DNA from 2 places in the Halomonas sp. PAMB 3264 genome. Region 2 is predicted to be linked to the other one. Evidence: predicted binding sites of a transcription regulator. Region 2 holds the regulator's gene; the other holds the start of a gene.
What was found. Region 2 encodes FliA, which starts transcription of late flagellar genes. Its sites were predicted from a motif close to CTAAAGTTNNNNNNNNNNCNGCCGATA; they were not measured.
Positions count from the first base shown of each region.

Region 1: RN347_RS14395 (flagellin) is a predicted target of FliA. The motif match lies at 2,067-2,093, and genes of this name have one in related genera.

Region 1 covers NZ_CP134866.1:3,180,025-3,185,484, reverse strand. Annotated here, with positions in the region: gene RN347_RS14405 (flagellin) at 39-881, shown strand; gene RN347_RS14400 (flagellin) at 1,085-1,960, shown strand; gene RN347_RS14395 (flagellin) at 2,166-3,008, shown strand; gene RN347_RS14390 (flagellin) at 3,284-4,147, shown strand; gene RN347_RS14385 (flagellin) at 4,352-5,206, shown strand.
Region 2 covers NZ_CP134866.1:3,563,830-3,569,289, forward strand. Annotated here, with positions in the region: gene uvrA (excinuclease ABC subunit UvrA) at 1-218, shown strand, start outside; gene RN347_RS16275 (Crp/Fnr family transcriptional regulator) at 342-1,085, shown strand; gene RN347_RS16280 (hypothetical protein) at 1,127-1,675, shown strand; gene RN347_RS16285 (OmpA family protein) at 1,672-2,334, opposite strand; gene RN347_RS16290 (MotA/TolQ/ExbB proton channel family protein) at 2,339-3,154, opposite strand; gene RN347_RS16295 (RNA polymerase sigma factor FliA) at 3,195-3,893, opposite strand; gene RN347_RS16300 (flagellar protein FlhE) at 3,919-4,323, opposite strand; gene RN347_RS16305 (hypothetical protein) at 4,361-4,843, opposite strand; gene flhF (flagellar biosynthesis protein FlhF) at 4,927-5,460, opposite strand, start outside.

The sequences.
Region 1 (5,460 bases), 380 kb from region 2:
AGGCCTCTCTTGGGCCACTAAACACAGAGGATTACCCCATGTCCGTCATCAATACCAACATCACTTCCATGATCGGCCAGAACAACCTGAGCAAGTCCCAGGGCATGCTGGCTCAGGCGCAGGAGCGTCTTTCTTCCGGCCTGCGTATCAACAGCGCCTCCGACGACGCAGCAGGTCAGGCGATCGCCAACAAGATGACCGCCCAGATCAAGGGTATGGATCAGGCGAGCCGTAACGCCAGCGACGGTATCTCGCTCGTTCAAACCATGGAAGGCGGCCTGGACCAGATCAACGACAACCTGCAGCGTATTCGTGAACTGGCGGTACAGGGTGCTAACGACACTAACACCGCCGATGACCGCGCGGCGATCACCACCGAGATCAACGAGCGTATCGCTGAGATCGACCGCGTAGCGGGCAGCAACAACTTCAACGGCACTAACCTGTTGTCAAGCGGCGCGAGCACGGCGCTCAATATCCAGGTCGGTTCTAACACCAGCGGCAACGACACTATTACCGTCAATACTTTCGACGCAACTAGCAGTGCGCTGGGTGTTAGCGGGTCTGCGGCGGCTCTCTCCGGTGCCGGCGCGACTCACGACAACTTCCAGACGCTGATCGACAATGTCGATACCGCCGTCAAGTCGCTCGACACGCAGCGTGCGACTCTGGGTGCCACGCTGAACCGCTTCGACTCTGTGATCGATAACCTGGCGACCACGACTACTAACCTTTCCGAAGCGCGCTCACGCATCGAAGATGCCGACTACGCGAAAGAAGTGTCGAACATGACACGCGCCAACATCCTTCAGCAGGCGGGTACGTCCATGCTGGCCCAGGCTAACCAGACCCCGCAGTCTGTACTGTCTCTGCTGGGTTAATCGCTCAAGCAGTAGTACCACGAGCGAAGTGAACGACGGGGCCGCAAGGCCCCGTTTTTCGTTGGGCGCCTCGCGCATTTTTCTCATGTGAATCGCGCGAAAGGCCTAAAGAAGTGCCTCCAACAGCCGTTAATTATAATAACGGCGATGCAAGCGCCGATTTAAAGGCCTCTCCTGGGCCACTAAACACAGAGGATTACCCCATGTCCGTCATCAATACCAACATTACTTCCATGATTGGCCAGAACAACCTGAGCAAGTCCCAGGGCATGCTGGCTCAGGCGCAGGAGCGTCTTTCTTCCGGCCTGCGTATCAACAGCGCCTCCGACGACGCAGCAGGTCAGGCGATCGCCAACAAGATGACCGCCCAGATCAAGGGTATGGATCAGGCGAGCCGTAACGCCAGCGACGGTATCTCGCTCGTTCAAACCATGGAAGGCGGCCTGGACCAGATCAACGACAACCTGCAGCGTATTCGTGAGCTGGCGGTTCAGGGTGCCAACGACACCAACACCGACGATGATCGCGCCGCAATCGAAACCGAGATCAACGAGCGTCTGGCCGAGATCGACCGCGTGGCAGGCAGCAACAACTTTAACGGTACCAATCTTCTTAACGCCAGCGGCAGCCTGAGCATCCAGGTTGGTTCCAATACCGATGTTGAAGACGTCATCAATGTTAAGACTGTCGATGCTACCGTGTCGGGCCTGGAACTGACTAGCGCCTCGGGCGGAGTCGTTGCAGCGGCTTCCGGCGGCGCCGCTACCTTTACGGCGGCTAGCGGAGCTGGCGCCCACACCAGCTTCCAAAGCCTGATCGATGCCGTTGATACTGCTACTAAAACACTCGATACCAACCGCGCTACTTTGGGTGCTACGCTGAACCGCTTCGACTCTGTGATCGACAACCTGGCGACCACCTCGACCAACCTGTCCGAAGCACGCTCGCGAATCGAGGACGCCGACTACGCCAAGGAAGTGTCGAACATGACGCGCGCCAACATCCTCCAGCAGGCGGGTACGTCGATGCTGGCCCAGGCGAACCAGACGCCGCAGTCGGTATTGTCTCTGCTGGGCTAATAGTCGGGTAAGTGCTGCCATTGACAGCTAGAGTAACGGGGCCAATTGGCCCCGTTTTTCGTTCTTTCTGCAAGCAAAATTATTTTCACAAAACGGCTTTAAACTATTCAAGAATCCACGTTAGCGGCCGTTAATTATAATAACGGCGACGCAGTCGCCGACCTGTAGGCCCTTCTCAGGCCATAAAATACCGAGGATCTCATCCATGTCCGTTATCAATACCAACATCACTTCCATGATCGGCCAGAATAACCTGCGCGCTTCGCAGAGCATGCTGGCTCAGGCACAAGAACGTCTCTCTTCCGGTCTGCGCATCAACAGCGCATCCGACGATGCCGCCGGTCAGGCGATCGCAAACAAGATGACTGCTCAGATCAAGGGCATGGAGCAGGCCAGCCGTAACGCCAGCGACGGTATCTCACTCGTTCAGACCATGGAAGGCGGTCTGGATCAGATCAACGATAACCTGCAGCGTATTCGCGAGCTAGCGGTACAAGGTGCTAACGATACTAACACCGCCGATGACCGCGCCGCGATCGCAACCGAGATCAACGAGCGTATCGCCGAAATCGATCGCGTAGCGGGCAGCAACAACTTCAACGGTACTAACCTGCTTAATGTTAGCGGTGGCGGTACTCTGAACATTCAGGTTGGTTCGAATACATCGACCAATGATGTTATTGAGGTAAGCACAATCGATGCGACCAGTGCTTCTCTGGGCGTTAGTGGCGCAGCTGCCTTGCTTTCTGGAGCCGGTGCAACACATGCTAATTTCCAGAGCTTAATCGACGCTGTCGATGGCGCAACGAAAACCCTGGATACCAACCGCGCGACTTTGGGCGCCACGTTGAACCGCTTCGATTCCGTGATCGATAACCTGGCGACCACCTCGACCAACCTGTCGGAAGCGCGCTCACGTATCGAGGATGCCGATTATGCCAAGGAGGTGTCCAACATGACCCGCGCCAACATTCTGCAGCAGGCGGGTACGTCCATGCTGGCTCAGGCCAATCAGACCCCGCAGTCCGTTCTATCTCTGCTTGGTTAATAACACATTAATGAGTGTCGACGGGGCCGAAAGGCCCCGTTTTCGTTATAGGCTTGAGAGAAATATGGAACACTTCGTTACACGCTATAACCCCCGCATAGCCTGAAAATAACGCAGATCTTCTGCATCATTTTTCTATAGCGTTACTCTTTGCTACATAAAAAAAGCCTTGTTTCTTCAAGTGTTGGATATAGCAGCCGTTACCCCTTGGTAGCGACGGCACAAGCGTCGCCAAGTTGGCCCGCTGGCCAGTTATACTTCAAGGAGCAATACTCATGTCTGTAATCAATACGAATATCACCTCCATGATTGGCCAGAATAATCTGAGCTCTTCACAAAGCATGCTGGCTCAGGCGCAGGAGCGTCTCTCTTCCGGACTGCGTATTAACAGCGCCTCCGACGATGCCGCAGGTCAAGCCATCGCCAACAAGATGACTGCCCAAATCAACGGTATGAGCCAAGCCAGCCGTAACGCCAGCGACGGCATTTCCTTGGTGCAAACCATGGAAGGTGGTCTCGATCAGATCAACGACAACCTGCAACGTATTCGTGAGCTGGCGGTGCAGGGCGCTAACGATACCAACACGGAAGAAGATCGCGCGGCGATTGCCACCGAGATCACTGAGCGTATTGAAGAAATTGATCGTGTTGCGGGTAGCAACAACTTCAACGGTACTAACTTGCTGGACGGCGTTAGTACTGACGACCTGGAAATTCAGATCGGCGCGAACACCACTGACGATGACACCATTTCAGTAAGCCGCTTTGACGCCACTAGCGACAACCTGGGCGCGGTGAGTGGTGGGGTTGCCAACCTGGAGGCAGCGGCCACCGCGGTATCAGGTGGTGGTGACCATAGTGATTTCCAATCTTTGATTAATTCAGTGGATAGCGCCGTAAAAGAATTGGACACTAATCGTGCGGAGCTGGGTGCCACGCTCAACCGTTTCGATTCGGTGATCGACAACCTGGCAACGACCGAAACCAACCTTTCCGAAGCTCGGTCGCGCATCGAAGATGCCGACTACGCGGATGAGGTCTCCAACATGACCCGCGCTAATATCCTCCAGCAGGCGGGCACCTCCATGCTGGCGCAGGCTAACCAGACGCCGCAGTCCGTACTGTCTCTGCTGGGTTAATTGCTCGAGCAGTAGCACAACGAGTGAAGTGAACGACGGGGCCGCAAGGCCCCGTTTTTCGTTGGGCGCCTCCCGCATTTTTTCTCATGTGAATCGCGCGAAAGGCCTAAAGAAGTACCTCCAACAGCCGTTAATTATAATAACGGCGATGCAAGCGCCGATTTAAAGGCCTCTTCTGGGCCACTAAACACAGAGGATTACCCCATGTCCGTCATCAATACCAACATTACTTCCATGATTGGCCAGAACAACCTGAGCAAGTCCCAGGGCATGCTGGCTCAGGCGCAGGAGCGTCTCTCTTCCGGCCTGCGTATCAACAGCGCTTCCGACGACGCAGCGGGCCAGGCCATCGCTAACAAGATGACCGCCCAGATCAAGGGTATGGATCAGGCGAGCCGTAACGCCAGCGACGGTATCTCGCTCGTTCAAACCATGGAAGGCGGTCTGGACCAGATCAACGACAACCTGCAGCGTATTCGCGAATTGGCGGTTCAGGGCGCCAACGATACCAACACCGCCGATGACCGTACTGCGATCACCACTGAGATCAACGAGCGTCTGGCCGAGATCGACCGCGTAGCAGGCAGCAACAACTTCAACGGCACTAGCTTGCTCAATGCCAGCGGCAGCCTGAGCATTCAGGTTGGCTCCAACACCGATTCCGAAGACGTGATTAGTGTCAAGACCGTCGATGCGACTGTGGCGGGTCTGGGCTTAGCAAGCGGCAGTGAAATCACCGGCACCACATTTGCCGTTAGTGGTGGCACCGCAGCCCACAGCAGCTTCCAGAATCTAATCGACTCCGTCGATGCCGCGACCAAGACTCTGGACACCAACCGCGCAACCTTGGGTGCCACGCTGAACCGCTTCGACTCCGTAATCGACAACCTGGCGACCACCTCGACCAACCTGTCCGAAGCGCGCTCACGAATCGAAGACGCCGATTACGCGAAAGAAGTGTCCAACATGACTCGCGCCAACATCCTTCAGCAGGCGGGTACCTCCATGCTGGCCCAGGCGAACCAGACGCCGCAGTCTGTACTGTCTCTGCTGGGTTAATTCTTTCAGCGGTACAACTAATGAAACAACCGAACGGGGCCAAAAGGCCCCGTTTTCTTTTAGGTGGCTCAGTGTCAGCTCCTTTACACGTTTCCTACCAGGCCAGCCTAAAGCGTGGCGTCGCACATTCGGTAACTATAATTATCTCCTTCGCAACCCTGGTTCCTGAAGCAGTCCATGGAATACCTGCTTAAAAACCGGTGCATTTGCCTCTTTGGTACACGTGGTCGCGAAGTAGACTAGGCAGACTGCCA
Region 2 (5,460 bases):
CGGTGCTCCATCGCCTGCGCGATCACGGCAACACCATCGTGGTCATCGAGCACAATCTCGATGTGATCAAGACTGCGGACTGGATCGTCGATCTGGGCCCGGAAGGCGGCTCCGGCGGCGGGCGGATCATCGCCGAGGGCACCCCGGAGCAGCTGGTGAAGAAAAAAGGCTCGCATACCGGGCAATTTTTGGCGCCGCTATTGCAAAAAAAGAAGTGAAAAAATAAAAAAACGATAAGGCAATGTCAGGCAAGCCGCCGTATCGTTCCCCTTTGGCCGTCACCGCCGGCCCTGAGCGGCGGCACAGCCCGGGCACGCAGTCAAGAGAAGGAGACACCGAGCATGAGTCAGGAAAAGAGCTGTATTGTTCGCCACTTCAACCATTATTACTCGTTGTCAAAAGACGAAGAGCAGCTGCTTGATTCGCTCGAAGAGAGCCCGCTCGATCAAAAGGCGGGGTCACTTCTGTGGGAGATGAAGGACCCCGCTCAGGAGTTTTGCACGCTGCGAAGCGGCTGGGCCTACTCCTATCGCCATTTGGAAAACGGCGATCGCCACATCATGGAGGTGTACCTGCCCGGTGACATCATCGGCCTGCGCGAATTCGCCTTCTCCCAGCGGCTGGAAAACGTGCGCTTCATCACCGACGCTGTGGTGTGCCGTTTTCCGCACAAGCGGATGATCGATCTGTTCAGCCAGTCGCTGCCGCTGACCTCGGTCATGTTCGCCATCAGCAGCCGCCAGCAGTCGCTTCTGACCGAGCGGCTGGTGAACCTGGCAAGACGCACCGCCCGCCAAAAAATGGCCCATTTCATCCACGAGATGTACGTCCGCCTGAGCCAGACCAACCCGGATTTGACCGGGCAGTTTCGCCTGCCGCTCTCCCAGGAGCAGCTCGCCGACGTACTGGGACTCAGCCCGGTGCACGTCAGCCGCACGTTCACCGCGCTTAGCGAGGCGGGGCTCATTTATCGCGACCGCCATCACATCAACATACCGGACCTGGCGGCGCTTGCCGCCGAAGGCGAGTTCGACGACTGTTACTTAAGCGACAACGTGCGGCCGCTGCTCGGCCAGTCGGAGTGATGCGTATCTTTTCTCGACATCAATACTCGGCGCACCGTCCCATGACGTCTCACACTGTTGCCGCGGCAGCGCTCGGCGTCGCCGGGCTCTTCGTTTTCGCCACCGCCGCCCAGGCGGCGCGCTATCCGGTCAGCGATGACACCGCCTTCGGCGCCTGGCACGCCGCGACGACCACCGATGCCGGCCAGCGTCACTTTCGCGCGCTGGAGGCCGAAAGCTATTCGGACGCCATTTTGAGCGTGAACGCTACCGAAGGTGTGTGCCACCTGCCCTGGCTCGAACTACGCGTGACCCTAAAAGAGACGCAGTCCGAGAGCCGCGCGGTGAACCTGGTCCCGGCGCGGCTGCGCGTCGACCAGACGCCGATCATGGAGACCATGGCGGAGTTCATCGTCGAAGAGGGGGATGACGGCTTCTACAGCCACTTCTACCTGGGCGAGCTCGACGCGCTACTGGCGCGCATGAGTGAAGGCGAGCAGCTGTTCATCGGCTTCGAGCAGGGGAGTGCCACGCCCTGGACCATGACGTTTGATCTCGACGGCGCCGGCAAGGCGATTCAGGAGATGCAGCGACGCTGCGCCGGGGCTTAAGGCGTAACCCGCGCCGGCTCCGGGGCGGGAGTTCGCAGCACGAATTCGACGCGGCGGTTGGCGGCGCGCCCTTCCCGCGTGTCGTTGCCGGCGAGCGGGCGCGTGTCGGCGTAGCCCACGGCGCGTAGCCGCTGCCGCGCCACGCCCTCCTGCTCGAGATGGCGCACCACCGCGATCGCCCGCCCGGTCGAAAGCTCCCAGTTGGAGGCGAACGCCGCGGTCGAAATCGGCACGTTATCGGTATGGCCTTCCACCGACACCTCGCCCTCGAAGGTGTCGATCACCTCGCTCAATCGCTCGAGCACGCCTTCGCCCTGGGGGGTCAACTCGGCGGCGCCGCTGGCGAACAGCAAGCTGTCGTCGATGCGCAGGGTCACGCCTTCGCGCCCCTGGCTGACGCTTACGCCCTGAATGTCGAGCGCGGCCATGGCCGGCGATAGACCGCTGTCGCGCGGCAAGATTCCCGAGGAGAGCGGCTGAAGGCCTTGGCCTTCGTTTGATGCCTCGCCGCCGCTACCCGCCGGCGTCAGTGCCAGCAGCAGCACGAACAGCGTGATCAGAAGCGTCAACACGTCGAGGTAGCTGGTCAGCCACCCCTCCTCGCCGTCGCCGCCGGTGAAGGGCGATTCCAGCGCGTGGCGGGCGTCACAATTGAGCATGGCGCTAGCCTTTCGCCGCGACGCCGCTGCCTGGGCGCGGCTTCACATGGGGGTCGTTGATCTCATCGTGGTAGTTGGCCACGAACGAGTTCAGCGTCTCTTCGATGAACGACGGCAGCCGGCGCTTGGTGATCAGCGAAATGCCTTCGAGCACCATGTTCATGGTGATCAGGCGCTCCTCGGTGCGCCGCTCGAGCTTCACCGCCACCGGTTTGAACACCAGATTCGCCAGTAGGATGCCGTAGAAGGTGGTGAGAAGCGCCACCGCCATGCGCGGCCCGATCACCTCGAGATCCCCCGCGTCCATGACTTCGAGCATGTTGACCAGCCCGACCAGGGTGCCGATCATGCCAAACGCCGGGGCATAGGTCGCCATGGTGCGAAAGATCTGCGCCTCGGCGTGCTCGCGCGCCTTGAGCCTGGCGATGCGCCAGCGCAGCATGTCAAAGATCTCGTCTTCCTTGGTGTTGGCGATGACGAGCTGGATGCCGGTGCGCAAGAACGGGTTGCGGGTGTGTTCGAGCTCGCGCTCTACCGCGCGCACGTCGCCCTTGAACCAGAGCCTGGCCATGGAGACCAGCTCGTCGATGTCGTCGCGCACGAAGGTATTCTCGCGGCGAAATACCAGCCCCACCAGGCGGACCACGCGCACCACCTCCTTGAGCGGATAGCTGATGAAGGTCGCCGCCAGCGTGCCGGTGATGACGATGGCAAGCCCGGGCAGGTTGATAAAGCTTGCCGCGGACTCCGCGGTAAAGAACAGTACGCTCACCAGCAACAGGATGCTGGCGCCTATTCCAATCAGGGTAGAGGGGTTCATCGACGGCTCCTCGCCGGTAGGGATTAACGGTGAAAACGGCTCAGTCCGGCTCGTGCAGACGCGCCCGTAAACGGCTGATGGCCTGGCTGTGCAGCTGCGATACGCGCGACTCGGTGACGCCCAGTACCGCGCCCACCTCCTTGAGGTTGAGCTCTTCCTGGTAGTAGAGCGCCATCAACAGCTTTTCGCGCTCCGGCAGCGCTTCGATCGCGGCAATCAGAGTGTCGCGCTGCTGGCCGTCCAGCAGCTCCTCGAAAGGCGCGTTCAGCGACTCCTGAAGCGGCTCGCTGCCCTCTTCCAGAAGCTCCTCGAAGGGCAGCAGGTGGCCGCTGTTGGTGTCCGCCAGCAGCTGCTGATACTCATCGAGCGGGATGTCCAGGTCGCGGGCGATCTCGCTCTCTTCCGGGGCGCGCCCCAGGCTTTGCTCCAGCCGGCGCACGGACTCGTCCATGGCCCGGGCCGAGCGGCGTACGCTGCGCGGCAGCCAGTCCCGGGTGCGCAGCTCGTCGACCATCGCCCCGCGAATTCGCTGGCTAGCAAAGGTGGCGAAGCTCGCCCCCTGGGCGGCATCAAAACGCCCCAGCGCCTCTAAAAGCCCTACCATGCCGGCCTGGATCAGATCGTCGAGCTCGATGCTGGCCGGCAAACGAACTTGCAACGCCAGCGCCTGGCGACGCACCAGCGGCATGTGCTGGTTGACCATATCGCTGTGTTGGATTCTTCCCTTTGCTGTATACATCGGCGTGCCCCTGGCTAATCGCTGGTCACTGATAGTTCACAATCACTTGAAGCCCTCTCACCCTCACCGGCGGCTGGCCACGCCCCAACGCGAAACGAAACTCGAGCGGCGCGCCGGCATTGAGCCCGGCAAGGCCGGTGGCACTGCCGCGCTGGCCGTCGAGGGCGACGCAGCGCTCCGGGTGGCAAAGCCAGGCATGGATATCGGCCCCCGGCGGCGCTTCGAAGCGCCAGTTGACGCGCTCGATGCGCCCCTGATGAATCTCGGCACTGGGCGGCGGCGCGAGCGCCTGGCTGGCACTTGCCCGGTCGCTCATCGCGACCATCAGCCCGGTCGTATCGACACTCCAGCTGCCCCCGCCCGCCAGGGCCGACAGCGAAAGCCCGCTGGCCACCACCCCACTCAGCGCTGCGAGAATGACGTTTCTCATTAGCATAACCTAACCATAGTGGCTCACTCAGTATGGCCTACCTGGCCAAAAGCAGCAGTTCGATCCCCAGGTACGCCGCCGCCGCCGCGCGCAGATTCTCGAGCAGCCCGGCGCGGGGCAGGCCCGGCTCATGCAGCGCCAACAGCCGTTTGGGCCCCTGGTGTTCGCTGACCAGGCGCAGCGTGCGGTACATGGCGGCGAACGCCTCGGCGTCGCTTCGCACCCACAGCGCCCAGCGCGAGTAGCGCGCGCAGAGCGCCTGGAGCGGCGCATCGGCGTCCACCGGCACGACCTCCCAGCTCTCTGGCGTTGCCGCCCAGCGCCGGCCAAGCCGCGACCACTCGTCGAGGCGCGCGATCACCGGCTCGCGCTGCTTCGACCCAAGCCCGACCACGGCGAGCGGTATTTTGGCGACATGCGCGTCTGCGACGTGCGCGTTGGCGACATGCGCGTCCGCGACGGGCGCATCGACAGCGCGTGCATCGGCTTCGCTCGCCTCCAACGCCTGAGCCTGCCGCACATCGTCGTCGCCTTGCGCGCCGGCCGACTGGCCGGTGCGCAGGTTCGCCCACTGGCGCAGCCCCGCGGCCTGGTCCTGGCCGCTCATGCAAAGGTCTCGCGGCTGACGCTGCCAAACTGACGGATCGCGTCGCGGGTCATTAGAAAGTGCATGATCGCGTCCGCCAGCGCGCTATCGCGGCGCTTGCGCGGGCTACCCAAAAGGCGCAGTAAATCCTGCTGCAACGCCTGGGCCTCTTCGTCCTCGGCGCTGTCCAGGTGGGTGGCCACGCACGCTACGCCGCTGGCCATCAAGAGCCGTAGCTCAGCGCTGACCTCGCCGCCGTCCGACTCCTTAAGTGCGCGCCAAACGCGTTTGGTCAGCGCTACCGTGCCTTCACTTTGCAGCTGGGTGATCAAAAGCGACAGCGCCTCGCTCCCCAGCCGCGCCGGCGTGAGCCAATAGCGCTTGGCGACCCGCCGCGATGTTTCCGGGTCGCGCAGTTCGCCGCGCCAGGCGAGCAGCCGCTGGCCCGCGACGTCGGTGACCTCGGCGTGGGCGCTGTAGAGCGAAAGCGACTGACCGCGAAAGCGCACGGGCACCTGGTGGCCCAGGGTCGCCTCGTCAAACAGCGCGGC